DNA from 2 places in the Prevotella sp. E13-17 genome. Region 1 is predicted to be linked to the other one. Evidence: riboswitches for the same ligand, from Rfam matches in the RefSeq annotation. Region 1 holds a riboswitch; the other holds the start of a gene.
The links. Region 1 has a riboswitch for thiamine pyrophosphate ahead of L6472_RS12650 (TonB-dependent receptor). Riboswitches for the same ligand answer to the same signal wherever they lie in the genome.
Positions count from the first base shown of each region.

Region 2: another riboswitch for thiamine pyrophosphate. It lies ahead of thiS (sulfur carrier protein ThiS); the one in region 1 lies ahead of L6472_RS12650 (TonB-dependent receptor).

Region 1 covers NZ_CP091787.1:3,163,900-3,170,646, forward strand. The annotation lists gene pnuC (nicotinamide riboside transporter PnuC) at 1-420, opposite strand, end outside; gene L6472_RS12650 (TonB-dependent receptor) at 427-2,799, opposite strand; TPP riboswitch at 2,839-2,939, opposite strand; gene pyk (pyruvate kinase) at 3,147-4,586, shown strand; gene L6472_RS12660 (hypothetical protein) at 4,640-4,795, shown strand; gene L6472_RS12665 (SemiSWEET family sugar transporter) at 4,783-5,064, opposite strand; gene L6472_RS12670 (hypothetical protein) at 5,512-6,747, opposite strand, start outside.
Region 2 covers NZ_CP091787.1:730,748-737,494, forward strand. The annotation lists gene L6472_RS02560 (carbohydrate kinase) at 1-31, shown strand, start outside; gene axeA1 (acetylxylan esterase AxeA1) at 537-1,934, shown strand; TPP riboswitch at 2,001-2,127, shown strand; gene thiS (sulfur carrier protein ThiS) at 2,189-2,386, shown strand; gene L6472_RS02575 (thiamine phosphate synthase) at 2,383-3,003, shown strand; gene L6472_RS02580 (thiazole synthase) at 2,996-3,769, shown strand; gene thiC (phosphomethylpyrimidine synthase ThiC) at 3,782-5,368, shown strand; gene L6472_RS02590 (HesA/MoeB/ThiF family protein) at 5,383-6,183, shown strand; gene thiH (2-iminoacetate synthase ThiH) at 6,191-6,747, shown strand, end outside.

The DNA of each region.
Region 1 (6,747 bases):
GCTCAAAGCATTGACAAAGCTGTCACTGATAGGCACGTTTGATGGAGTGCCATACGTCAGCCATAGCCACACCACTGCCCAGATTGCCACGAAAGCCAGCGCTACAGGCAACAGACTTGCGACAGGAAAATGACTGATCTCCAAGTGTCCTGCCTTCTCTTTAGAGACATTTCCCCCTTCCTTTTTCCCCCACTGCCACACACAAAAGCCCCAAATGGCAGCCACAGCATAGTAGCCATCCATCACCGAGTCGGCATAGAGTCCGTTTTGCCAATACAGCACAATGTCAACCAGTGGCATCACGATACCCACAAACCACAGCAGGATGCTGGCACGATACTCGCACCAAAGATACACCAGCCCCAGTGCCATTGAGAAGCACTCGAGCTGGTGTGTCTGTATATAGTCAACAACCATCATCTTTGATTAGAATCTCAGCGTCAGGTTGGCCATTGCCGTACTATTAGCCATGGGGAAGAAGTAGATCTGATAGTAGCGGTTGTTGTTGGGATGATCACCGCTGGCTATGCACGAATAGACATAGGCAGCCGTAGCATAGTGAGCATTAAACACATTATTGAAAGTCAGTCCCAGTTCCACTTCCTTCAGCGGAGCCACCTTCTCAACCTTCGAGGTGTAGCTCAAGTAGAGATTGCTAAAGGTATAGGCTGGCAACGAGCGGTCGCGGCACTCGGTGTTGTCCAAATACTGACGCGACACGTAGTTGGTATGCCAGGTAGCATTGAATCCTTTATAGTGGAAATCCACAAAACCATTCAGCACTGCCGATGGCGAACAAGCCAGCGTAGAGTTGTCGTAATGGAAGGTCTCCGTAGAACTCCAATCCACGCTCACCACCTCGTCGAAATTCTTAATCTTGTTCTGACTCAGAGCGGCATTGCCCTCGATGGTCAGCAGCGGACAGATGTCCCAGGCAGCGCTCAGTTCCACACCCATGCGATAAGAATCCTTGATGTTGGTGGTCAGTGCCTCGCCGATATCACTCATGGCGCCCGTTTTCACAAACTGGTCGGTGTAGTCCATGTAGTAGAAGTTCACGCCACCACGAAAACGACGTGATGAGTAGTTATAGCCCAGCTCATAGTCTATCACACGTTCTGCCTTGGGGAAAGGATAGTTATAGTTGTCCGTGAAATTATTGCGCTCCGGCTCGCGATGACTCATAGCCACCGAAGCATAAGCATGATGCGGACCCTTGTTGTAGCTCATGCCAGCCTTCGGATTGAAGAAGTTGTAAGTCTCGTCAACATCCAGTCGCTGAGCCTCCAGCTGACCAGCTCCGTTGGTATAGAACGCATCGTTTGTTCCGTCAGTCTTATAGCCCACATAGCGATACTGCGCATCAGCAAAGACGTTCCAGTTCTTGGCAAACTCATAGGCCGCCTTCAAATAGACGTTGGCATCATTCTTCGTCGCTTCCGAGAAGTTTATGTCGTATCCGTCGCGACCGATGCGGGCATCATGCAGTTCCTTGTTCTCAGCATAGATCAGCCGACTATAGTGGTCGCCCTTAAACTGCTGCAGCGAGAATCCGCCAATGATGTTCCAGCGTTGGTCCTTATAGTTCACGTTGCCCAATGCACCATAGGCATCCTGACTCATACCTTTCTTACGGATGAACGTATTCGTCTTCACCTGGTTGCCCTGTGCATCATAGAAAGGCTCCAGTCCGTACTTGGCCAGTTTTTTGTCGTATTTTAAGTCCTGATAGTAGCCATGACCATGAGTATAGTGTGCCGTCAGGGTAGCTGCCCAGCGGTCTGACAACCGGAAAGCGCCGGTCAAGATGTTGTGCCCCTGCCAGAAGTTGTCGGTTGCACCCTTCCATAGCGAACCATCGTTCAACTGATAGCGCTCTGTGATGTAACGACCATCAGCATCACGGGCAAAGGCAGACCCCTCGTTCACCATGTGTTCATACAGGTCGTTATAGCGTCCCAGACCAGCCTTGTTAAGGTCAGCATAGTCCTTGATGCCAGTATTGGCGCCCCAGGTGCCGTCCATCAACGACAAATCGCCGTCACCGGGAGTAACACCATTCCAAGCCTGCCCGGTCTTTTCGAAGTTACCAAAGTGCTTATAGCTGATCTGCATGCGGTCGTTCAGCCAGGTCAGTCCACCATAGTAAGAGCCCGAACGGCCATCCGTGCCGTGCACATAGCCATCCGTGCCGGTGGTGTGATAGGCCACGTCCACGACCAAATGATTGAGCATCAGTCCTGTGGTAAACTTTCCACCTATATTATAGGTATTATAGCTACCGAAGGAGCTATTCCATTCTGCCCCTGCCTTCATCGATGGAGCCTTCGACTGCAGTGCCACCGTTCCGCCAAAAGCGCCGTCGCCATTGGTCGAGGTGCCCACGCCGCGTTGAATCTGTGCCGACCCGAGCAACGAGGCATACGAGTTCATGTTGGCCCAGAAGACACACTGGTCCTCGGGCGAGTTGAGGGGCACACCGTCTAACGTCACGTTGATACGCGAGTCACCAGCACCGCGGATAGCCAGCTTGGTGGTACCAGTGCCCATACCGTTTTCGCTCCAAGCCATCACGCCAGGCGTACGAGCAAACAAGAAAGGCAGTTCGCGTCCCGAAGTTGAGAAAGCGCTCAACTCCTTCTGTTTGATATTAGCCACCGCATAAGGAGCATTCTTCTGCGTGCGTACACCACTGACAACCACCTCATGCAGTTGTTCCATTTTCAGCGAATCAACAGGTTCGGCTGCCATCGCATTCACAGCTATGAATGCAGTTAATCCCAAAAGAATCTTTTTCATTCTTGAAAATTATATTATTAAATCATGTTACGGGGTGTGTGCCAGCTGCCAATTCCATCCCTACGTCGGTATGACCCGCATCAGGTTTAGAGGGTATTATCTCAGCCGGCCAACAGAATCCGGCACCCCTTGAATTCCTGGCGCAAAGTTACACATTATTATTGTAACCACAAAAATATTAGCGGCAAACTTTTTTCTACAAGCGATTTACATCCTGTCAGAATCGCTTGTTTTCCTTTAATTAAACAGACTTAAAATACATCAAATAATACCCTTCTGCTCACCGATGTTTCAGAATTATTTCGTACCTTTGCAGTCGAATTCAGGTATAATGGTAAAAAGATTATATGAAGCAGACTAAAATTGTAGCATCGATCAGCGACAGACGTTGTGATACGGAGTTCATACGCTCGCTCTTTAACGCAGGTATGAATGTTGTTCGCATGAACACCGCACATGCTCCAGAAGAGGGCATCCGCCAGATTGTAAAGAACGTGCGCGAGGTGAGTCATCACATCGGCATCATGATTGACACCAAAGGTCCCGAGGTGCGCACTACCGCTTGCGCAGAACCCATCCACTACAAGACGGGCGACGTGGTGAAAATCTTTGGCCGTCCCGAGATGGAGACCACCCATGACATTGTGAACGTCACCTATAAGAACTTCGCTGCCGATGTTCACGAAGGCTGTCATATTCTCTTTGACGACGGTGCACTCGACATGCAGGTCATTGGCATCAGTGGTCCACAGATCATGGCACAGGTGAAGAACGATGGTGTGCTGGGCTCACGCAAGAGCGTCAACGTGCCTGGCATTCATATAGACCTGCCTGCACTGACCGAGAAAGACCGCAAGAACATCATGCTCGCCATCGAGCTGGACATCGACTTCATTGCGCACTCATTTGTTCGCTCGGCTGCCGATGTACGTGCCGTCCAGGCCATCCTTGATGCCTACAACTCTGACATTAAAATCATCTCGAAGATAGAGAACCAAGAAGGTGTGGACAACATCGACGAGATTATCGAGGCTTCCTACGGCATCATGATTGCCCGCGGCGATTTGGGCATCGAAGTACCCATTGAGCGCATCCCCGGCATTCAGCGCCGCATCATCCGCAAGTGCGTGCAGGCCAAGAAGCCCGTCATCGTGGCCACACAGATGCTTCACTCCATGATACAGAATCCTCGTCCCACCCGTGCCGAGGTGACCGACATTGCCAATGCCATCTACTACCGCACCGACGCGCTGATGCTCTCGGGCGAGACCGCCAGCGGAAAATATCCTATCGAGGCCGTCACCACGATGGCACAGATTGCCGAGCAGGCCGAGCGCGACAAGTTGCGCGAGAACGACATTGAGATTCCGCTCTCTTCCGATTGCGACATCCGCGAGTTCATGTCGCACAGTGCTATCGAGGCCACCGAGAAACTCGGCGTAAAGGGCATTATCACCGACTGTACCACGGGTCTCACCGCCCGTTCGCTGGCAGCCTTCCGTGGTCCCAACCCCGTGTTGGCCATCTGCTACCACGAGAAGGTGCAGCGTCTGTTGAACCTCAGCTATGGCGTTATCCCCGTCTATCAGAAGGAACACATTGACAGCGAAGAGCTCTTCCTGGCTGCCGTGCGCATGTTGCGCCAGAAAGGATATCTGGAGGACGACGACAAGATTGCCTATCTGAGTGGTAATGTTGGTGAGTGTGGCGGCACCAAGTTCTTAGAGATCAACACCGTGAGGGAGTTGTTCACCAACAAATACCGATTCCATCTTCCCCGGAAATAAGACATCGTTTTTTAAAACTCATAATAAATGATTGCCCCCCAGAAGTACATCGCATGGCTTTTGGGGGTTATTCATGCCGCGATGCGCTTCACGGTCAACTTATTGATGGCGTTCGACAAGTCCACCGTTGCGGTATTGGTCTTTCTGTCGGCCGACTGCATCAGGTGGTTCAGCGTGATGATGTGTGTGCTGAATGCTATTTGAAGTAGTCGTTATAGATCTTGATGGCAAACACGATGAGACTGCAAGAGCTCGTCACCAGATTGGTGAGAAACAGCGACCAGATGATGTCGGGCTCATGAAGCAGCCCCTGCAACATGAAAGCAATGCCGCCGATGCCCATCATCAGGAAGGTGGGCAGCGCAATGCCGTCGGTATTGCGGGTGCGTATGGTGGTGATGGCCTGAGGCAGATAGCCCAGAACCATACAAATAGTGGCAACATATCCACATATCTCTACAAATGATCCTTGTTCCATAGTCATCAATAAAAAGTTAATCGTACTGGTTGCAAAAATAAATAAAAATTCCGATAAACCTCACGATTCATCGGATTATTTATCTCGAAGCACCGCTATGACGACCTAAGAGCCTTACTCTTGCAAACCAAGAGTGCCCCCTTCAGCTTGCAATAGTTATACTTTTGATGTCTGTCTAGCCCCTGGAAAGGCCACTCCCAGCCCCTGGACAGCACCCATCTAGCCCCTAGACGGACCCATTCTAGGGGCTAGAAACGACTCATCCAGGGGCTAGAATGGCATCAAGAGCAAAGCTATTGCAGCACAAAAGTAAAGCTATGGCTGGGCAAAAGTAAAGCTATAGCAGGGCAAAAGTAAAGCTTTAACAAGACGAAAGCAGAACTATGATAATACAAAGAGAGGATGCGCAAGGGCGCATCCTCTCTGCAATGATATGACGAGGTTCACTTAGAACTTCTTTGTGGTCAGGAACGACGAGGTGCGGGTGGGACTATACATCTCCCACAGCGATGCAACGGTCCAGCCGGGGGCGAAGATGTCGTTATAAAAGCCCTTACCATTGCGACCGTAGTCCCAGTTGGTGTGCTGTACCACCTCGGGGTTGAAGCCCGGTACGCCGATGCCGCAGAGGCGCTCGGGTGTGGGCAACAGCTGATTGAGCGAAGAGTAGATGAGGTTGTATGCCTGTGTGAAGCGCTGCTCACGCAGTTCCTCGCCCAGCCACTTCACGATGTGGGGCAACTCAAAGACGAACACGTCGATGTGGTTGTTCTCCACAGACACGTTACCCCAACCGCGGCTCTTGAAGCCCAGGTCGCCCAGCATCTGTCCCTTAGCAAAGGGTACGTCCCAGAGGTAGTACCATGACAGGGCGAAGTAGGTGGCCTTCTGACACAGGTCGATGTAGTGCTGACGTTCCTGCTTCTTGGTGACCATCGCCATGTAGTAGGTAGCGGTGACGGCGCTGATGGCAGCCTCCTTGTCCTCGCAGTTGGCATCGAGGGTAGAAGAGAAATAGTCGCTCTTAGAGATGATGTTCTTCTCCAAGTAGTCGATGGTGCGCTTGGCAGCAGCCAGATAGCGCTTGTCGCCAAAGAACTTATAACCCATGACGAGCGTTGAGGTGGCACTGGGGGTAGAACCGCCCGAGGCGTCAACATCGCTGTGGTCGTCGCGATACTTGCGGGGGAAGCTGCCGTCGGCCTTCTGCAACTGCAGCATCTGGTTGAGCAGCGTGCGCATCTTCACCTCCCAGTCCTTATGCTGGCGGCCCTGCTTCTTCTCGTAGGCCAGGTAGTGGAGCACGGCATAGACAGCCTCTGACTGCTGGCGGATGCTATGGATGCAGTCCTTGTCGGCAGGAATGCCACGAGCAATGTGGAAGTCCTCCTTGAAATAGCCACGAGCGGTGAAGCCATGCTCCAGCCAGCTATTGAAGATCTCCTGTCCCATGCGTACGAACTCGGCATTACCCTTCTGTTCGCCATACTCCAAGGCATTGAAACCGTTGAGCAACACACGACCGCAGAAGCCCAGCTGCACATGATCCACGGGGAGGCAGTCGTCGCAGCGCAGACCGTGACCTGAGTGATACTTCAGGGCATACTTGTCAACATAGCCCTTGGCAAAATAGTTAGACAGCTGTGCTTTCATCTCGTCAGCGGTGTAGAGCGGCTGAATGGG
Region 2 (6,747 bases), 1.0 Mb from region 1:
GCCTGATATACCATCAGAGTTTGTGAAGTAAAATTATATCGTGCGCCACAGGCGCTCCAAGTGTGCATGAGGTCGTGTCTGTTACACGACCTCTTTTCATTTTCAATAGTTCTGCTTTTGTCTTGTTATAGTTCCGCTTTCGTCTTGTTATAGTGCTGCTTTCGTCTTGTTATAGTTTCGCTTTTGCGTTGTAATAGCTTTACTCTTGATGTCCATCCAGCCCCTAGATGTGGCGCATCCAGCCCCTGGAACGAGTCGTTTTAGCCCCTGGATGCGGTTGTTCTAAGGGCTGGATGTAGAGCATCCAGGGGCTAGAGAAGAAATGATAGCTTCGGTTTTAGACTTTAGAATTGCCACTTCTAGACTTTAAAAACGCCTCTTTTAGACTTTAAAACGACCCTCTCCAGACTGCCGTCTGACAGCCCCAAAGCCACGGTTGGACAACCCTATACCGCCAACTTTCCTGCCGAAAACCTTGGCAGTTTGGGATTTTTGTCATACCTTTGCGCGTTGGTAACTAACAACCAAAAACAACAATGAAACGACTATTACTCTTCGCATGCGCCCTGGTGGCCATGACCGTGCAGGCACAGACTGCACGCAAGTTCACAGTAAACATCACGCCCGACGGGGCTTCAAACATGGTGGCCTATCTGCCCGACATGCCGACGGGTAGGGCAGTGGTCGATTGTCCCGGTGGTGGCTACAGCCATCTGGCTCTGCAGCACGAGGGACACGACTGGGCTGCGTATTTCAATAAGCAGGGCATTGCCTACTTCGTGCTGACCTATCGCATGCCGAAGGGCGACCGTGATATCCCCCTGAGCGATGCACAGACAGCCATACGTATGGTGCGCGACTCTGCCGACTTCTGGCATGTGAACCCCTACGATGTGGGCATCATGGGCTTCTCGGCAGGCGGTCATCTGGCTTCATCTGTGTCAACGCATAGTGAGTTTGACTGTCGTCCCAACTTCAGCATCCTGTTCTATCCCGTCATCTCGATGAATCCGCGTGAGGGACATCGCGGAAGCAGCGAGGGCTTCTTGGGCAAAGAGGGACTGGAGAACGAACAACTGGTCAAGGAGTGGTCTAACCAGAATGCTGTGCGCCGCCATCTGACACCGCCAGCCGTCATCTTCACCGCCAGCGACGACCAGGTGGTGCCCGTCGTCAACAACTGCCTGCGTTACTATGAGTCCATGCGACGTGCAGGCAACGACTGCGCCATGTATATCTATCCCACCGGTGGCCACGGCTTTGGCTTCCGTGACAGTTGGACCTATCACAACCAGATGTTGAACGACCTGACCACCTGGCTCAATGCACACAAGGCCCCCCGCAAGGATGCCATCCGCGTGGCATGCATCGGCAACAGCATCACCGATGGGTCGGGCATTGACATGGCCGACCTGAAAGGCTATCCCGCACAGTTGCAGAAACTGCTGGGCAAGGGCTATCACGTGAAGAACTACGGCGTGGGAGCACGCACCATGCTGAACAATGGCGACCATCCCTACATGATAGAGCAGGCGTGGCGCGACGCGCAGGCTTTCCAACCCAACATCGTGGTCATCAAGTTGGGGACCAACGACTCAAAGGATTTCATCTGGAGCAAGCATTCAAAGGAGTTTGCGGGCGACATGCAGACGATGGTCAACGCACTGCGCAAACTGCCGTCTAATCCGAAAATCTATCTGTGTACGCCTATCAAGGCCTTCCGCGACAAGTGGGGCATCACCGACTCTGTCATCGTGAACGGTGTCATTCCCGCCATCCGACAGGTTGCCAAGAAGAACAAACTGACGGTCATCGACCTCCATGCGGTGCTCACCGATGAGGCCAGCATGACACACGACATGATACATCCCAACGAGAAAGGAGCAGGGCAGATGGCGAAAGCCATTGCCGATGCTATTCGACTAAAAGAATAATAAAAAGAAAGAAAAGCGGGATTTTTCTTTGCAATTTGGTAGATTATTCGTACCTTTGCACGCAGAATAAATTACTCGGGGTGCTTTTTGCTTACCTTTCTTATTGTAAATAAGAAGAAATGCAGGAGGCTGAGATTATACCCATTGACCTGATGCAGGTAATGCTGCCGTAGGGAATGAGCACTGATGATATGTATAAACCTCGGGTAAGGACCGTAAGTGGGTCTTTGCCCGAGTTTTTTTGTTTAAGAGGTATGACTATTAGACTAAATGGGAAAGAACAGCAGACAGCGGCTGCTACATTAGAAGAACTGGCACATGAACTAGGATTGCCTGAAAAGGGCATCGCCATGGCGATGGAGATGAGAATGGTACCGCGACAAGCGTGGGCTGAGACATGCCTCAACGCTGGTAGCGAAGTGATAATTATTAAAGCTGCTTGTGGCGGATGATACAGTTTATTAGTCATTACAACGACCAGTATAATTATTTGGACACGATTGCTCTGGCCCTGCAAGGCGGATGCCGATGGGTGCAGCTGCGCATGAAGAATGCGCCTGTCGATGAGGTGCGGCGTACGGCAAGACTGGCACAGCTGATGTGTCGCAGCGCCGGCGCCACGTTTATCATCGACGACCACGTGGAACTGGTGAAAGAACTGCATGCCGACGGTGTGCATCTGGGACTGAGCGACATGCCGATAGCCGAGGCACGCCGTCTGTTGGGTCCCGACTATATCATTGGTGGCACCGCCAATACGTTCGACGACGTGAAAGCACATGCTGAGGCAGGAGCCGACTACATAGGGTGCGGGCCCTTTCGGTTCACCACCACCAAAGAGCGCTTGTCGCCGGTGTTGGGACTGGAGGGCTACCGACAGATTGTGGAAAAGATGAAGAGCGAGCATATCAACCTGCCGATTGTTGCCATTGGAGGCATCACGGCTGCCGATGTGCCCGACATCATAAAGACAGGTGTGACGGGCATTGCCCTCAGTGGCGCCGTCATCAATGCGGTTGACCCTGTCGATGAAATGAAAAGATTGATAAAGATTGTAGATCATGAGTAAATTGGTAATCGCAGGTCGTGAGTTCAGCTCACGTCTGTTCCTGGGAACGGGAAAGTTTAACGACAACACCCTGATGGCAGAGGCTATCAAGGCAAGTGAGACGGAAATGGTGACGGTGGCCATGAAACGCATCGAACTGGGTGATAGGGATGACGACCTTCTGACGCACATCACGCAGAACAAAAATATACAGTTGCTGCCCAACACTTCGGGGGTGCGCAATGCCGAAGAGGCCGTGTTTGCTGCACAGATGGCCCGCGAGGCCTTTGGCACCAACTGGCTGAAACTGGAGATACATCCCGATCCGCGCTATCTGCTGCCCGACTCGGTGGAGACGCTGAAGGCCACCGAGCAGCTGGTGAAGCTCGGCTTCGTGGTTCTGCCTTACTGTCAGGCTGACCCCACATTGTGTAAACATCTGGAGGAGGCAGGCGCAGCCACTGTGATGCCCCTGGCAGCACCCATCGGCACCAACAAGGGACTGCGCATGAAGGACTTCCTGCAGATCATCATTGACCAGGCAACCGTGCCGGTGGTGGTCGATGCAGGCATCGGTGCACCCAGTCATGCAGCCGAAGCCATGGAGATGGGTGCCGACTGCTGCTTGGTGAACACGGCCATTGCCGTGGCAGGCGACCCCGTCAGGATGGCGGATGCCTTCCGTCAGGCGGTGATAGCAGGACGTCAGGCCTACGAGGCTGGCCTTGGAGCTATTGCCGAATGTGCTGAGGCCACGAGTCCTCTTACTGCTTTTCTTAACGCTTAATTATTCAGGAGTATGATCAACGACCATAAAGCTTACGCTCAACGTGAGAAGGCCTATATGCAAGGCACCATTTATCCCAGTGTGAAGGTGGGCATGACCAAGGTGAACCTGACACCCACTGTGACACGAGACAAAAAGGGAAAGACACACAAAGAAACCAACGCACCTATATATATATATGACACCAGCGGTCCTTACACGGACCCTAACTATCAGGTGGACCTGAAAAAGGGACTGCCACGCATGCGCCAACAGTGGATCGACGAACGCAGGGAGAAAGGCATGGGCGTCACTCAGATGGCTTGTGCCAAGGCGGGCATCATCACTCCCGAGATGGAGTATGTGGCTATTCGTGAGAATATGAACTGCGAGTCACTGGGCATCAAAACGCATATCACACCGGAATATGTGCGCGATGAGGTGGCTCGCGGGCGTGCCGTCATTCCTGCCAACATCCATCATCCTGAGAGTGAACCGATGATCATCGGTCGGAACTTTGCCGTGAAGATCAACACGAACATCGGCAATTCGGCCACGACATCGTCTATCGACGAGGAGGTGGACAAGGCTGTGTGGTCGTGTAAGTGGGGTGGCGACACGCTGATGGACCTCTCTACAGGCAATCATATCCATGAGACGCGCGAATGGATTCTGCGTAACTGTCCGGTGCCCGTCGGCACGGTGCCCATCTATCAGGCACTGGAGAAAGTGGATGGCAAGGTGGAAGACCTGTCGTGGGAGGTCTATCGCGACACGCTCATAGAACAATGTGAGCAGGGCGTGGACTATTTTACGATTCATGCCGGTATCCGTCGTCATAACGTTCACCTGGCCGACAGTCGCCTGTGTGGCATCGTGAGCCGTGGCGGAAGCATCATGAGCAAGTGGTGTCTGCTGCACGACAAGGAGAGTTTCCTCTACGAACACTTCGATGACATCTGTGACATCGTGGCTAAGTATGATGTGGCCTTGTCGCTGGGCGACGGCTTGCGACCGGGCTGCACTGCCGATGCCAACGATGCGGCACAGTTTGCGGAGCTCGACACCATGGGCGAATTGGTGGTGCGCGCGTGGGACAAGAACGTGCAGGCTTTTATCGAAGGGCCAGGTCATGTGCCTATGCACAAGATTCGTGAGAACATGGAACGCCAGTTGGTGAAGTGCCATGAGGCACCTTTCTACACGCTCGGTCCGATTGTCACCGACATTGCGCCGGGCTACGACCACATCACCAGTGCCATCGGTGGGGCACAGATTGCCTGGTTGGGCACGGCCATGCTGTGCTACGTGACGCCTAAGGAGCACTTGGCACTGCCTAACAAGGACGATGTGCGTGCTGGTATCATTGCCTACAAGATTGCGGCCCATGCTGCCGACTTGGCAAAAGGACATCCGGGGGCTTGCATTCGCGACAATGCACTTTCGAAGGCGCGCTTTGAGTTCCGCTGGCGCGATCAGTTCCACCTCTCGCTCGATCCAGAACTGGCCTTGAAATACTTTGAAGAGGCAGGGCACACCGATGGCGAGTATTGTACGATGTGCGGTCCGAACTTCTGTGCTGCCAAGCTGACGCACGACTTGAGACGATTGAAGAAGTAAACGACTGAAGACCGATGGAACTGTCCAACGAACAACGCAGGCGTTATAACCGTCACTTGATACTGGAGGGCTTTGGTGCTGAGGCTCAAGAACGTCTGTTGCAGTCAAAAGTGCTACTGGTCGGTGCCGGTGGCCTGGGGTCGCCAGTGGCTCTCTATCTGGCTGCTGCCGGGGTCGGCACGATGGGCGTGGTGGATGGCGATAGCGTGAGTATCACCAATCTGCAACGACAGGTGTTGCACAGCACAAGGGATATCAATCGCCCGAAGGTGGAGGTGGCACGCGAACGCATCGAGGCTCTGAACCCTGATGTAAGCGTGCATACGTATGAACTCTATCTGAACGAGGCCAATGCCATGAACCTGATAGAGCCGTATGATTTTGTCATCGATGGTACCGACAACTTTGCCACGAAGTATCTGGTCAACGATGCTTGTGTGATGCTGGGCAAGGCCTTCTGTATGGGTGGCATCAGTCGTTACAGCGGGCAGCTGATGACTCATGTGCCTGGTTCTGCATGCTACCGATGCTTGTTTCCTGAACCGCCAGCTAAAGAGGACGTGGAAACCTGTGCCATGGTGGGCGTGCTGGGGGCTGTTGCCGGCATGTTGGGCACGGTTCAGGCTACTGAGTGTGTGAAGTATCTGGCTGGGGTGGGGCAGTTGCTCACCAACGCCCTTCTCACCTTCGATGCGCTGACCATGCGGTGGCAGCGCTTTGACTTCGGACAACGAGACGACTGTGCTCTTTGCGGCGAGCACCCAACGATACATGAACTGAAGGAATATGCCTTCCGACCTTGTAAATCAAAATGAAAGAGATATGTTTTCTGACGAACTAAAGAATATCAACTGGGACGAGACGACCGAGCGTATTGCACGGATGACCGATGCCGACGTGCGCCGGGCATTAGGTAAGAGTCGTCTGGACGTGAACGACTTCATGGCTTTGCTCTCGCCCGCTGCCGAGCCTTATCTGGAGACGATGGCCCGACTGTCACGCCGTTACACCGAGGAGCGCTTCGGGCGCACCATGTCGATGTTTATTCCCCTCTACATCACTAACTCGTGTTCTAACTCATGTGTCTATTGCGGGTTCCACCGCGAGAACCCGATGGCGCGCACAATTCTCACCCCCGAGCAGATTGAGGATGAGTATAAGGCCATCAAGCAGTTGGCGCCTTTCGAGAATATACTGCTGGTCACGGGCGAGAATCCTGCCAAAGCGGGCGTGCCCTATCTGGCCAAGGCCATTGATATCGCCAAGCGATACTTCTCGAACATCAAGATAGAGGTGATGCCACTCAAGATGGAAGACTATCGGGAACTGACACACCATGGACTGAACGGTGTCATCTGTTTCCAGGAGACCTATAACCG